Regions from separate parts of the Enterobacter cloacae complex sp. HYC033_NIDB genome, predicted to be linked through region 1. Evidence: predicted binding sites of a transcription regulator. Region 1 holds the regulator's gene; the other holds the start of a gene.
The links. The regulator LexA, encoded in region 1, represses DNA repair genes until DNA is damaged. The targets are predictions, from matches to a motif close to TNCTGTATGTACATACAGNA.

Region 1 (7,782 bases):
GCCACGCAGCATGGCCTGAATGGTCATCGACAGCGTGCCGGTCTTCGGATCGAGCAGACGACCGGTACGCGAGCGACCACCTTCAACAAAGTACTCCACGGAATAACCGCGGCTGAACAGCTCGCCCAGATACTCCCTGAAGACGGTGGAGTAGAGCTTGTTACCTTTGAAGGTACGACGAATGAAGAACGCACCCAGACGGCGGAATATCGGGCCTGCTGGCCAGAAGTTCAGGTTGATACCGGCAGCAATATGCGGCGGCACCAGCCCCTGGTGATAGAGCACGTAAGAGAGCAACAGGTAGTCCATGTGGCTGCGGTGGCAGGGCACATAGACAATTTCGTGGCCGTCGTGCGCTAACTGACGCACGCGCTCGGCGTTGTGGACGTTAATCCCCTGATAGAGGCGGTTCCACGTAAAGCCGAGGATACGGTCAGAGAGGCGAATCATCTCGTAGGAGAAGTTCGCGGCGATCTCTTCCATCAGCGCGATTGCGTTCTGCTGCGCTTTCTCGTGCGAAATTTTCTTGCTGCGCGCTTCATCTTCTACGGCACGGGCAATCGCTTTGGAAGCCAGCAGCTTGTTGAACAGATCCTGACGCGCCGGGAGACGTGGCCCAACGGCCGCCAGACGCTGACGTGCAAAGTGCATACGCGCAACGCGCGCCAGCTTTTGCGCAATGATTTTGTCAGTGCCGTGTTCATCCGCCATGCGGCGCAGTGAAACGGAAGGTGAGAAGCGGACAAAGCTGTCGCGTCCTAGCCAGGAGACGGCGAAGAACTTCTGAATGCCGTTGAGCATACGCAGCGGCGGGTTCTCTTCCCCTTTTTCACGCCCCGGACGGCGGCCAAACATCACCGACACCGGCACCATCTGCACGTCCAGATCGGGGTTGCTGCGGTGCAGATCAAGGTAATCATGGAACAGCTTAATGGACTCTTCTTTCGGCGTGTAATAGGTGAACACGCGCGGTCCGCCATGGATGAACACGTAGCGCGGCAGCAGCGTACCGTCGACTTCCAGCGGTTCGAGCGGGTCAGGTAAATCGTGCGCCAGACATTGAGCGCGAAGCGTCAGCAGGTCTGCCTTCGAGTTATAAGGCAAAACGTACATAATAGGGCGCGACGTATCGAGCCCTAATTCCAGCGCAGGTTCTGCTGGGATAGACTTACTTTTTACCAGTACGCTTAATGGTAAATTAAGTAATTTGTAGTAAATTCGTGGCCAGCCGGACATAAACGATGTAAAGCCTCTGGTTAATAATGCAATTGCGGCGCAAGGATAACAGAAAGCGCGCAAAATTTCTGTTGTTACCCGTCATACTTCAGGTTGCAGCAAAACGCGCTGCGGCTTTAGTTACAGACGCTATTTATCATAAAAGGTTCTTTTAATGGCCAATAATACCACTGGGTTAACTCGAATCATTAAAGCTGCCGGTTATTCATGGAAAGGTTTCCGCGCGGCATGGGTTAATGAAGCCGCTTTCCGCCAGGAAGCGGTTGCCGCAATCGTTGCCGTTGTCATCGCCTGCTTCCTTGATGTTGATGCTATCACCCGCGTACTGCTCATCGGATCTGTCCTTCTGGTGATGATAGTGGAAATTCTGAATAGCGCTATTGAGGCCGTTGTTGACCGAATCGGGTCGGAATTCCATGAACTGTCTGGCCGGGCGAAAGACATGGGTTCCGCTGCCGTACTGCTGGCGATTATCACTGCGGCGATCACCTGGGTCACGCTGCTTTGGTCGCATTTCCGATGAGCCTCGAGGAATAATTAAGTCCCTGGTTTTTTGTGCAGTTTTTGGTTCCAAAATCGCCTTTGACTGTATATACTCACAGCATAACTGTATATACACCCAGGGGGCGGTATGAAAGCGTTAACGACCAGGCAGCAAGAGGTGTTTGATCTCATTCGGGATCATATCGGCCAGACGGGTATGCCACCCACGCGTGCAGAAATTGCGCAGCGTCTGGGCTTCCGTTCTCCTAATGCTGCCGAAGAGCACCTTAAAGCGCTGGCGCGTAAGGGCGTGATTGAGATTGTTTCCGGCGCCTCACGCGGCATTCGTCTGCTTGTGGAAGAAGAGAGCGGTATTCCGCTGGTGGGCCGCGTTGCCGCAGGTGAACCTCTGCTGGCGCAGCAGCACATCGAAGGGCACTATCAGGTTGACCCAGGCATGTTCAAGCCGAGCGCCGATTTCCTGCTGCGCGTTAGCGGAATGTCCATGAAAGATATCGGTATTCTGGATGGCGATCTGCTGGCGGTACACAAAACGCAGGACGTGCGTAACGGGCAAGTCGTGGTGGCGCGCATTGATGATGAAGTGACGGTTAAGCGCCTGAAAAAACAAGGCAATACCGTGCAGCTTCTGCCTGAAAACAATGAATTCTCCCCGATTGTGGTGGATCTCCGCGAGCAGAGCTTCTCTATTGAAGGGCTGGCGGTCGGCGTTATCCGCAACGGTGAATGGCTGTAATCTCTTCCTGACAGGCTGTAGTTCCTCTACAGCCTGGCCTGTTTTCTGATTCCGGTAATTTCCATGGCACTGCTAACTTCTGCCGATAAGGCGTTGTGGCGTCTTGCGCTACCGATGATTTTTTCCAATATTACCGTTCCTCTGCTGGGGCTGGTGGATACGGCGGTTATCGGGCATCTCGATTCGCCGATTTATCTTGGCGGCGTCGCGATCGGCGCAACGGCGACCAGCTTCCTCTTTATGCTGCTGCTTTTTCTGCGCATGAGTACGACAGGCCTGACGGCCCAGGCGTATGGTGCAAAAGATCCTCTGCGTCTGGCGCGTGCGCTGGTTCAGCCGCTCATTCTGGCATTCGGTGCTGGCGCGTTAATCGTTCTGTTGCGTACGCCGCTGATTGATCTTGCGCTCCATATTGTAGGCGGCAGCGATGCCGTACTGGAACAGGCCCGGCGGTTCCTCGAAATTCGCTGGCTCAGCGCGCCCGCTTCACTGGCAAACCTGGTCTTGCTGGGCTGGCTGCTGGGCGTGCAGTACGCCCGCGCACCGGTGATCCTACTGGTGGTGGGCAACCTGCTTAACATTGTGCTCGATCTCTGGCTGGTGATGGGGCTGCACATGAACGTCCGGGGCGCGGCGCTGGCCACGGCGATTGCCGAGTACGGTACGCTGCTGATCGGTTTGGGGATGGTCTGGCGCGTGCTGGCGATGCGCGGTATCACCCTGGATCTGCTGAAATCGGCCTGGCGCGGCAACATTCGTAAGCTGCTGGCGCTTAATCGCGACATCATGCTCCGTTCGCTTCTGCTGCAACTCTGCTTTGGTGCATTAACCGTTTTTGGTGCGCGTCTTGGGCCTGAAATCGTCGCAGTCAACGCAGTGCTCATGACGTTACTGACCTTTACCGCTTATGCGCTGGATGGTTTTGCTTACGCCGTCGAGGCGCATTCAGGGCAGGCCTATGGCGCGCGTGAAAGCGGCCAGTTACGTGAGGTCTGGCGTGCTGCCTGTCGTCAGGCGGGCCTGGTGGCGCTGGTCTTTGCTCTGGTGTACGCCTGTTTTGGTGGGCATATTGTCGCGCTACTCACCTCGTTGCCCGCGCTACGTGAGCTGGCCGATCGCTACATCCTCTGGCAGGTAGTATTACCGGTGGTGGGCGTGTGGTGCTATTTGCTGGACGGCATGTTTATTGGTGCGACGCGAGGGGCGGAGATGCGCAACAGCATGGCCGTCGCGGCGGCGGGGTTCGGCCTGACGCTGCTAACCCTGCCGTATCTCGGCAATCATGGTCTGTGGCTGGCGCTGGCGGTGTTTCTCTCACTGCGTGGCCTTTCGCTGGCCGTTATCTGGCATCGTCACTGGCGAAACAATACCTGGTTTCCAGCCCCGCACGATATATCGTAACGGTTAAAGATTCCGAATATAAAAACAACTGCCGAATCCTTAACTACAATAATAATCACGTCCAGCAGAAAAGAACGAAGCGGACGATACTCATAGACGCTTAACACGAGGACACGATTATGAATAAAGACGAAATCGGCGGCAACTGGAAGCAATTCAAAGGTAAAGCGAAAGAACAGTGGGGTAAGCTGACAGATGACGATATGACCGTCATTGAAGGTAAGCGCGATCAGCTGGTAGGTAAAATCCAGGAGCGCTACGGTTACGAAAAAGATCAGGCGGAAAATGAAGTCAAAGACTGGGAAACCCGTAACGACTACCGCTGGTAACCGGCACTATCCCCAAGGGCGGCCCTGAGCCGCCTTTTTCTTTGGCTTTAACGCGGCTTTTTCTTGACCAGGATAGAGTGATCGTGCTGACAGGCATCCTGATGGCGGCATGACTCCACCTCCACGCAGGCAGAACATAAGCCGTGGGCTTCAATCACGTTATGGCGCAGCGCAAAGCCCATTCTGGCTGCCAGCGTATGCATAATATCTTCCACACCTTCCGCACACTCTTCCTTCACCACACCACAGCGATCGCAGATAAACATGGCGGACGTGTGAGTTGGCTGGTCAAAAAGATGGCACAGCACATAGCTGTTTGTTGATTCCACTTTATGCACAAACCCTTGCTCCAGCAGAAAATCCAGCGCCCGATAAACGGTCGGCGGTTTTGCCTGCGGCTCGCTTTCACGCAGCAGATCGAGCAGATCGTAGGCGCTGATGGCACCCTGTTGCAGGCTCATCAGACGCAGTACCTCAAGGCGCTGCGGGGTCAGGCGCACATTGCGTTGCGCGCACAGCTTTTCAGCTTGCGCTAACAGCTCTTTTGTGGACTTGTCCATCGGGCACCTCGGATATGGTAAGGGGTGAAAACACTCACTTTACCATGTTCTGCTAAAAACACCGAGATCCGCCAGGCTGTGCTATACCTGACGCATCGCAAATCAGGAGATCGCAAAATGAAAAGACCTGACTGTATTCGGCACTGGCGGGACGTGGAAGGCGCTGATGACGCAACGTATCCTGACAGCAACGAACGTTTTTCTGTTGGCGCGCCGCTGGCCCGCAGGCTGGGTCTCGGCCGCATTGGTATTCACCATGAACGGCTGCCACCCGGACGCCGTACGTCTTATCCGCATGCGGAAAGCGACGAAGAGGAGTTTGTTTACGTTCTGGAGGGTTACCCTGAGGCCTGGATCAATGGCTATTTATGGAAGCTCGAACCCGGAGACAGCGTGGGATTTCCAGCCGGGACGGGCGTGTGTCATACCTTTATCAACAATACCGATGAAGAGGTGCGCTTACTGGTGGTGGGTGAGGCCAATAAAAAACATAACCGCATCTACTATCCGCTCAATCCGGTGTATGCCGCGACGCGCGAAGACCGCTGGGTCGACCATCCGCCTCAGTTTTTTGGGCCGCACGATGGAAAACCTGGGCGAAAATAATTTCCTCTTCTATAAATATTGATGGTCGTCACATATTACAACAGGCCGGGATGGAATTTAACTTAAGGAAATAGCGGGTCTTTTTGCACTTATTCACAGCAAAAGTTCGTTCCTGTTTGGGTGATAACAGACAGGGTTAACTAATAACAAACTATTTACGAGCACACTGTGAAAAAACATTTTAAATTTTCGATGGTTAGCATCGCTGTCTCCTTTTTTATGGCAAATCAGGCGGGAGCAGCCAATACCTGGACGGAAGCGCGTAGCGACGCAATGGGCGGAACGGGTGTCGCGGCAGGGAGCTATGGCAGCGGGGCGTTAATCAACCCCGCGTTACTGGCAAAATCTAAGCCAGAGGATGATGTGACGGTCATTTTGCCGTCCGTTGGCGTGCAGGTGACCGATGAAGACAATCTTCAGGACGAGATTGATACCATTAACGACAAAATCAATCATTACAAGGATGTGGTTGATAGTCTGACCCCCATTGAAGTTATCACCAATCCATTAGGTTCGATCAATCAGTTCCAGGGCGCAGCGAAAGATCTCGCTGATGAACTGGACTACCTGAAAGGCAAGACCGCACACGCCACCGCAGGGGCGGGGATTGCCGTCAGTATCCCTAACGATATTCTTTCCGTGGCCTTTATGGCAAAAGGCTATGCCCATGGCCGGGTCAGCTCTTCAATCGATCAGCAGGACATTGATTATCTGCGCGGTATACAACGAAGCGATGCGGTGGCTGCCGGTGTGGCGCTGGATGCCGCGCTAAACGGTACCGATCAGATCACCAAAAACCTTAACTCTACGGCGTCTGGTCGGGGGGCGATTGTGTCCGACTACGGTATTGCGGTGGCCCGTCAGTTCGATCTTGGCGGCGTTCCGGTTTCCGTTGGCGTCACGCCGAAGTTGCAAAAAACCTGGCTCTATAACTACACCACCTCAATCTACGATTACGACAGTAATAAGTGGAACGACAGCCGCTACCGTACCGACGACACTGGCTTCAACGTCGATGCCGGTATTGCTGCTGATTTTGGTGAAAACTGGACGGTCGGCGTGAGCGGGCAAAACCTGATGTCGCGCGATATCGATACCAAAGATATCCGCATTCGCAATGGGCGCACGGGAGAGGTGGTGAGTTATAAAGACACCTATCAGATCCGTCCGCTGGTCACTGCCGGGGCCGCCTGGCACAACGATCTGGTCACGCTGACCGCAGATGGCGATCTGACCGAAACCAAGGGCTTTAAAAGCGAAGACACCTCCCAGTACGTTGGCGTTGGTGCCGAAGTCACGCCGCTGAGCTGGCTGGCAGTACGCGCCGGTTATCGTGCGGATATGAAAGGGAACGACAGCAACGTCTTTACCGGCGGTGTCGGTTTCGCGCCGTTCAACTCCGTCCACGTTGACCTGATGGGGCTTTATGGCGAAGACGAGACCTGGGGCGCAGGGGCACAGTTGAGCATGACGTTCTAAAGTACACCGGAGGCGCTGCGCCTCCGGCTTTTCTTTGTGCTATAGTAGCGCCCCTTTTCCACCAGATGCTTAAAACTTCGCCATGTCGTCAGAATTCCAGACCGCTTTCCCTGCACACCGTTTCTCCATTGCGCCAATGCTCGACTGGACGGACAGACACTGCCGCTATTTCCTGCGTCAGCTCTCCCGCCATACGCTGCTGTATACCGAAATGGTCACTACCGGCGCAATTATTCACGGCAAGGGCGATTATCTGGCGTACAGCGAAGAGGAGCATCCGGTTGCGCTGCAACTGGGTGGCAGCGATCCGGCTGCGCTGGCGCAGTGCGCGAAGCTGGCTGAAGAACGCGGCTATGACGAGATTAACCTCAACGTCGGTTGCCCGTCCGACCGTGTGCAAAACGGTATGTTCGGCGCGTGTCTGATGGGTAATGCACATCTGGTGGCGGACTGTATCAAAGCGATGCGCGACGTCGTCTCTATCCCGGTCACGGTCAAAACTCGTATCGGCATAGACGACCAGGACAGCTACGAGTTCCTGTGTGATTTCATCAACACCGTATCAGGGAAGGGTGAATGCGAGATGTTTATCATCCACGCCCGTAAAGCCTGGCTCTCTGGCCTCAGCCCGAAAGAAAACCGCGAGATCCCGCCGCTGGACTACCCGCGCGTGTACCAGCTAAAACGCGACTTCCCGCACCTGACCATGTCGATCAACGGCGGTATTACGTCGCTGGACGAGGCCAAAGCGCATCTCGAACATATGGATGGCGTGATGGTCGGACGCGAGGCGTATCAGAATCCGGGCATTCTGGCGACGGTTGACCGGGAAATCTTTGGCGTTGACGGTGCTGACACCGATCCCGTGGCAGTAGTGCGCGCCATGTATCCGTACATTGAGCGCGAGCTGAGTCATGGTACGTATCTGGGC
Region 2 (7,782 bases), 120 kb from region 1:
TCGCAACGGTGGCGTTCGGGATGGGAATCAACAAGCCCAACGTGCGCTTTGTGGTGCATTTCGACATTCCGCGCAATATCGAATCCTACTATCAGGAAACCGGCCGCGCCGGGCGTGACGGCCTGCCTGCGGAAGCGATGCTGTTTTACGATCCAGCGGATATGGCGTGGCTGCGCCGCTGTCTTGAGGAGAAACCGCAGGGGCAGTTGCAGGATATCGAACGCCACAAGCTTAACGCGATGGGGGCCTTCGCCGAAGCGCAAACCTGCCGCCGTCTGGTGCTGCTCAACTACTTTGGTGAAGGGCGTCAGGCGCCGTGCGGCAACTGCGATATCTGCCTCGACCCGCCGAAGCAGTACGATGGCCTGATGGACGCGCGCAAAGCGCTCTCGACTATCGGACGCGTGAACCAGCGCTTTGGGATGGGCTACGTCGTTGAAGTGCTGCGCGGGGCTAACAACCAGCGTATCCGCGACATGGGTCACGACAAGCTGCCGGTTTACGGCATCGGGAAAGACCAGAGCCATGAGCACTGGGTGAGTATCATCCGCCAGCTGATCCATCTCGGCTTTGCCACGCAAAATATTGCCCAGCACTCTGCGCTTCAGTTGACCGAAGCGGCGCGACCGGTCCTGCGTGGCGAGGTTGAACTGAAGCTCGCCGTTCCGCGCGTCGTCGCCCTGAAGCCGCGCGTGATGCAAAAATCCTACGGCGGCAACTACGACCGCAAGCTGTTCGCCAAGCTGCGTAAGTTGCGTAAAGCCATTGCGGATGAAGAGAACATCCCGCCATACGTGGTGTTCAACGACGCGACGCTGATCGAGATGGCCGAGCAAATGCCGCTCAGCGCCAGCGAGATGCTCAGCGTCAACGGCGTCGGCACGCGTAAGCTGGAGCGCTTTGGTAAAGAGTTTATGGCGCTCATCCGTTCCCACGCTGATGGTGATGATGAGGAGTAGTCAGCCGGGCGAAAAAGTGCCAGGATGGTGACTCACTGTATTATTTCCCCGCGAGCTAATTATGTTAATGCTATTTCTCACCGTGGCGTTAGTGCACATCGTTGCGCTGATGAGCCCTGGCCCTGACTTTTTCTTCGTGTCGCAAACGGCCGTCAGCCGCTCCCGTAAAGAGGCGATGATGGGTGTGCTCGGTATTACCATGGGCGTCATGGTCTGGGCGGCGGTTGCGCTGCTCGGTCTGAACCTGATCCTGGCGAAAATGGCGTGGCTGCATAACATCATCATGGTCGGCGGCGGTCTGTACCTGTGCTGGATGGGCTACCAGATGCTGCGCGGGGCGCTGAAGAAAGAAGAGAAAAAGCCGGAAGAGCCAAAGGTTGAGCTGGCAACGGGCGGCCGTAGCTTTGTGAAAGGGCTGCTGACCAACCTGGCGAACCCGAAAGCGATTATCTACTTCGGCTCTGTGTTCTCGCTGTTTGTGGGGGATAACGTCGGCGCGGGCGCGCGCTGGGGGATCTTCCTGCTGATCGTTGTTGAGACGTTCGCCTGGTTTACCGTTGTGGCAAGCCTGTTTGCCTTACCGGCGATGCGTCGCGGCTACCAGCGCATCGCGAAATGGATCGACGGCTTTGCCGGCGCGCTGTTCGCCGGCTTCGGCATTCATCTCATCATTTCTCGCTAAGCATGACGCGCTGACGCAAGCAGCGCGCCAACCAGCATAAACAGCGAACCAAAGACTTTGTTCAGGGCCTTCATCTGCTTAGGCCCTTTGATCCACGCCGCAATTCGCTGCGCCAGCGTCGCGTAACCAATCATCACAATGATATCGACAATAATGGTGGTCGCGCCCAGCACCACGTACTGCATCACCTGTGGCTGATGCGGCACGATAAACTGCGGGAACAGGGCGGCGAGGAACACGATGCTTTTCGGGTTGGTCAGGTTAACGAACACCGCGCGTTTAAACAGGTGGCCGCGTGTTTGCGTCCGGGAGAGCGTATGCAGATCAATCGAGCCTGCGGCGCGCCACTGCTGAATACCCAGCCAGATAAGATACGCTGCGCCAGCCCATTTCAGCACCTCGAAGGCCAGCACCGAACGGGAGAACAGCGTGCCCAGACCAATCCCCACCAGCACAATATGAATGCCAAGCCCGGTCTGTAAACCGGCGATTGACGCCGCCGCGCCGCGATAGCCGTGATTAATGGAGGTGGTCATGGTGTTGATTGCGCCCGAGCCAGGTGAAAGGCTGAGGATGATGGATGTCAGCAGGTAGGCGAACCACCATTCGAAGGTCATTTGAAACTCCCGGATCGTCTGTTTTTATGCCACAATACGCTATTGTTGAGTCATTTTGTGACCGGTAACGAAAAAAACGATATTCCCTGAATTACGGGGGGTGGAAACCCAATGTTTCAGCAGAAAAAGGACTGGGAAACACGAGAAAACGCATTTGCTGCTTTCTCCATGGGGCCGCTGACCGATTTCTGGCGCCAGCGTGAGGAAGATGAGTTTATGGGCGTCGGGGAAATCCCGGTGCGCTTCGTTCGTTTCCGTGATGAAAAAAATGACCGGGTGATTGTGGTCTGCCCCGGGCGCATCGAAAGCTATATCAAATATGCCGAGCTGGCGTATGACCTGTTCCATCTGGGCTTTGATGTGTTAATTATCGACCATCGCGGGCAGGGGCTTTCTGGCAGGATGTTGCCGGATACCCATCGCGGCCACGTGGATAACTTCAGCGATTACGTCGACGATCTGGCCGCGTTCTGGCAGCAGGAAGTGCAGCCCGGACCGTGGCGCAAGCGTTATATTCTTGCCCACTCCATGGGGGGGGCGATCTCGACGTTGTTTTTGCAGCGCCATAAGCACCAGTGTGACGCCATTGCGCTGACCGCGCCGATGTACGGCATTGTGATACGTTTTCCTGACTGGATGGTGCGCCATCTTCTCGACTGGGCTGAGGGCCATCAGCGCATTCGAGAAGGCTATGCCATCGGAACAGGACGCTGGCGGGCATTGCCATTTGCCATCAACGTGTTAACCCACAGCCGGCAGCGTTATCGCCGCAACCTGCGTTTTTATGCCGATGAACCGCGTCTGCGGGTCGGCGGCCCCACCTGGCACTGGGTGCGGGAAGGTATTCATGCCGGTGAGCAGGTGCTGGCGGGCGTAGGCGATGATGACACGCCGACGCTCCTGATCCAGGCGGAAGAAGAGCGTGTGGTGGATAACCGCATGCATGACCGCTATTGTGAACTTCGCGCCGCTGCGGGCCATCCCTGTGAAGGGGGTAAACCGCTGGTCATCAACGGTGCGTACCATGAGATCCTTTTTGAAAAGGACGCTATGCGCTCAGTCGCGCTCAACGCCATTGTTGAATTTTTCAACAGGCATAACTGATTATTGTTTTCCACCAGAGGTTGAAATCCCTATGTACCAGGTTGTTGCATCTGATTTAGATGGCACGCTGCTTTCCCCCGACCACACCCTGTCGCCTTATGCGAAAGAGACCCTAAAACTCCTGACTGCCCGTGGCGTGAACTTTGTGTTCGCCACCGGTCGCCACCACGTGGACGTGGGACAGATCCGCGATAACCTGGAGATCAAGTCGTACATGATCACCTCTAACGGTGCGCGCGTACATGACACGGACGGCAACCTGATTTTTACCCATAATCTCGATCGTGACATCGCCACCGATTTGTTCGGCATTGTGCATAACAACCCGGATATCGTGACTAACGTTTACCGCGACGACGAGTGGTTTATGAACCGCCATCGCCCGGAAGAGATGCGCTTCTTCAAGGAAGCCGTATTCCAGTACTCACTGTACGAGCCGGGTCTGCTGGAGCCGGAAGGGATCAGCAAGGTATTCTTCACCTGTGTAAATCATGAGGAGTTACTGCCGCTGGAGCAGGCGATCAACGCCCGCTGGGGCGACCGCGTGAACGTGAGCTTCTCCACGCTGACCTGTCTGGAAGTGATGGCGGGCGGGGTGTCCAAAGGTCACGCGCTGGAAGCGGTAGCGAAACGGCTGGGCTTTGATCTGAAAGACTGTATCGCCTTTGGCGATGGCATGAACGATGCCGAGATGCTCTCCATGGCGGGTAAAGGCTGCATCATGCAGAACGCGCACCAGCGCCTGAAAGATCTGCACCCGGAGCTGGAAGTGATCGGCACCAACGGCGATAACGCCGTGCCTAAGTATCTGCGCAAACTGTTCCTTGAATAATCTTCAATTGATTGTTTATTGTTCAGATGTCAACTAAAGAGTTCGCTACAATGCCTCTCCTTCTTTCTGAGAGACAAGCATTGTGGCGCTACTCATTATCACCACTATCCTGTGGGCCTTCTCCTTTAGTCTGATTGGCGAATACCTTGCCGGATCGGTCGACAGCTACTTCTCGGTACTGATGCGCGTGGGGCTGGCGGCGCTGGTGTTCCTGCCGTTCCTGCGTACCCGCGGGCAGTCGCTAAAAACGATACTGCTGTACATGCTGGTAGGCGCGATGCAGCTCGGCATCATGTACCTGTTCAGCTTCCGGGCCTACGTTTACCTGTCCGTCTCGGAATTTCTGCTCTTCACCGTGCTGACGCCGCTCTACATCACGCTGATTTACGACTTGCTCAGCAGGCGCCGTTTGCGCTGGGGATATCTGCTGAGCGCTGCGCTGGCAGTCATTGGCGCTGCGATTATTCGCTATGACAAGGTAAGCGATCACTTCTGGACCGGGCTGATGTTCGTCCAGCTCGCTAATATCAGCTTTGCCATCGGGATGGTGGGTTACAAACGTCTGATGGAGACCCGCCCGATGCCGCAGCATAACGCGTTTGCGTGGTTCTATATGGGCGCGGCGATTGTCGCGGTAGCGGCGTGGTTTCTGCTCGGCAATCCGCAAAAGCTGCCGACTACCTCCGTGCAGTGGAGCGTTCTGGTCTGGCTGGGCGTGGTGGCGTCGGGGCTGGGCTATTTTATGTGGAACTACGGCGCTACGCAGGTAGACGCCGGGACGCTGGGGATCATGAACAATGTGCACGTGCCGGCGGGGCTACTGGTGAACCTCGCCATCTGGCAGGAGCAGCCGCACTGGCCGAGTTTCCTTATTGGGGGAACGGTGATCCTGGCTTCGCTGTGGGTACATCGCCGCTGGGTCGCTCCGCGCTCCGCACAAACGGAAGATGGTCGCACGCGTGGTTCCGCGCTGAGCGAATAAACGCTTCCGTAATCGGCTGACGCTGCTCGCCGTCGCGCACGGCGGCGTACAGCCGGCTCCACAGTCCTTCACCCAGGGTTTTGGTGACCACCAGACCCTGGCGTTCAACCGTCTCGACCACCCAGTGCGGCAGCGCCGCAATCCCCATTCTGGCCGCCACCATCTGAATTAACAGCAGCGTGTTATCCACGCTTTTCAGCTGTGGGCTGATGCCCGCGGGTTGCAGGAAATGGCGCCAGATATCCAGACGACTGCGCTGTACCGGGTAAATCAGCAGCGTCTCCGTTGCCAGATCTTCCGGCGTGATACGCGTTTTAGCGGCCAGCGGATGGTCCGGGGCCAGCACCAGACGCACCTCAAAATCAAACATTGGCGAATAGTGCAGACCGCTGCGCGGTAGAATATCTGAGGTCATCACCAGATCCAGCTCACCCTGCTGAAGCGACGGCTGCGGATCAAACGTGACGCCGGATTTGAAGTCCATCTCCACCTGCGGCCACTTCTGGCGGAAGTTCTCAAGCGCGGGGGTCAGCCACTGAATACAGCTGTGACACTCAATGGCGATGCGCAGGGTGGTCTGCTGCGGCTCGTTGCAGGACTGCAACGCGCTGGCAATCTGCGGCAGCACCTGGTTCGCCAGCTGAAGCAAAATTTCGCCCTGCGGCGTAAAGCGCAAAGGCTGGCTCTTACGCACAAAAAGACGAAAGCCGAGGCGTTGTTCCAGATCGCTGAACTGGTGAGAAAGGGCAGACTGAGTCTGGTGCAGCGTGGCCGCTGCCGCCGCAAGAGAACCGCAGTTCCGCAACGCTTGTAGCGTTTTCAGGTGTTTTATCTCGATCATGAAAGTCCTTCACTTCGCCATGAACATTTTGCGCTTGAGGAATATACAGTACCTGCCAATTATAGAAGTGTAAACATCTGGACGTCTAAATAACGAATTTCTACAAGGGGTATGTCATGACAATCCGCACTCACACTCTCGGTTTCCCTCGCGTTGGCCTGCGTCGCGAGCTGAAAAAAGCGCAAGAAAGTTACTGGGCGGGTAACGCCACCCGCGAAGAACTGCTGGCCGTGGGACGCGAGCTGCGCGCGCGTCACTGGGATCAGCAAAAACAGGCGGGCGTAGACCTGCTGCCGGTGGGCGATTTCGCCTGGTACGACCATGTTCTGACCACCAGCCTGCTGCTTGGCAACGTGCCGGCTCGTCATCAGAACAACGATGGATCGGTGGATATCGATACCCTGTTCCGCATCGGCCGTGGCCGCGCGCCAACGGGTGAGCCAGCGGCAGCGGCGGAAATGACCAAGTGGTTTAACACCAACTATCACTATATGGTGCCGGAGTTCGTTAAGGGCCAGCAGTTCAAACTGACCTGGACCCAGCTTCTGGATGAAGTGGACGAAGCGCTGGCGCTGGGTCACCAGGTGAAACCCGTGCTGCTGGGGCCGGTCACCTACCTGTGGCTGGGCAAAGTGAAAGGCGAGCAGTTCGACCGCCTCAGCCTGCTGAACGCTATTCTGCCGGTTTATAAGCAGGTTCTGATTGAGCTGGGTAAGCGCGGTATTCAGTGGGTGCAAATCGATGAACCGGCGCTGGTGCTTGAGTTGCCGCAGGCGTGGCTGGATGCCTTCAAACCGGCGTATGACGCGCTCACGGGCCAGGTGAAGCTGCTGCTGACCACCTATTTCGAGGGCGTAACGCCTAACCTCGACACCATTACTGCGCTGCCGGTTCAGGGTCTGCACGTTGATCTCGTTCACGGCAAAGACGATGTGGCAGAGTTGCACAAGCGTCTGCCTGCGGAGTGGCTGCTCTCTGCCGGTCTGGTGAATGGTCGTAACGTCTGGCGCGCCGATCTCACTGAGAAATATGCACAAATTAAGGATATTGTCGGTAAACGTGAATTGTGGGTAGCCTCTTCCTGTTCCCTGCTGCACAGCCCGATCGACCTGAGCGTGGAGACCCGACTCGACCCTGAGGTGAAAAGCTGGTTTGCCTTCGCCCTGCAAAAATGTGAGGAGCTGGCTCTGCTGCGCGACGCGTTAAACAGCGGCGACACGGCAGCGATTACCGACTGGAGCGCGCCGATCCAGGCGCGCCGTCACTCGACGCGCGTGCATAACCCTGTGGTGGAAAAACGTCTGGCGGCCATCACTGCCCGGGACAGCCAGCGCCAGAGCCCGTATGAAGTGCGCGCCGAAGCCCAGCGTGCGCGCTTTAACCTGCCCGCGTGGCCGACCACAACCATCGGCTCCTTCCCGCAGACTACCGAGATCCGCGGCCTGCGTCTGGACTTCAAAAAGGGCAATCTGGATGCGAATCATTACCGCACCGGCATTGCGGAACACATCAAACAGGCAATCGTCGAGCAGGAACGTCTGGGTCTGGACGTGCTGGTGCACGGCGAGGCCGAGCGTAACGATATGGTGGAATACTTCGGTGAACACCTGGACGGCTTCGTCTTTACCCAGAACGGCTGGGTGCAAAGCTACGGCTCCCGCTGCGTGAAGCCGCCGGTGGTGATCGGCGACGTCAGCCGCCCGGAAGCGATCACCGTGGAGTGGGCGAAGTATGCCCAGTCTCTGACCGACAAACCGGTAAAAGG

Region 2: the regulator LexA is predicted to act here: its motif matches at 6,049-6,068, upstream of metR (HTH-type transcriptional regulator MetR).

What each region holds. Positions count from the first base shown of each region.
Region 1 is NZ_CP115123.1:1,098,592-1,106,373, forward strand. It holds gene plsB (glycerol-3-phosphate 1-O-acyltransferase PlsB) at 1-1,236, opposite strand, end outside; gene O1721_RS05220 (diacylglycerol kinase) at 1,391-1,759, shown strand; gene lexA (transcriptional repressor LexA) at 1,868-2,476, shown strand; gene dinF (MATE family efflux transporter DinF) at 2,540-3,877, shown strand; gene O1721_RS05235 (CsbD family protein) at 3,997-4,206, shown strand; gene zur (zinc uptake transcriptional repressor Zur) at 4,254-4,766, opposite strand; gene O1721_RS05245 (cupin domain-containing protein) at 4,884-5,372, shown strand; gene O1721_RS05250 (conjugal transfer protein TraF) at 5,565-6,851, shown strand; gene dusA (tRNA dihydrouridine(20/20a) synthase DusA) at 6,934-7,782, shown strand, end outside.
Region 2 is NZ_CP115123.1:982,947-990,728, forward strand. It holds gene recQ (ATP-dependent DNA helicase RecQ) at 1-959, shown strand, start outside; gene rhtC (threonine export protein RhtC) at 1,021-1,641, shown strand; gene rhtB (homoserine/homoserine lactone efflux protein) at 1,638-2,258, opposite strand; gene pldB (lysophospholipase L2) at 2,370-3,362, shown strand; gene yigL (sugar/pyridoxal phosphate phosphatase YigL) at 3,394-4,194, shown strand; gene O1721_RS04715 (carboxylate/amino acid/amine transporter) at 4,277-5,176, shown strand; gene metR (HTH-type transcriptional regulator MetR) at 5,064-6,017, opposite strand; gene metE (5-methyltetrahydropteroyltriglutamate--homocysteine S-methyltransferase) at 6,134-7,782, shown strand, end outside.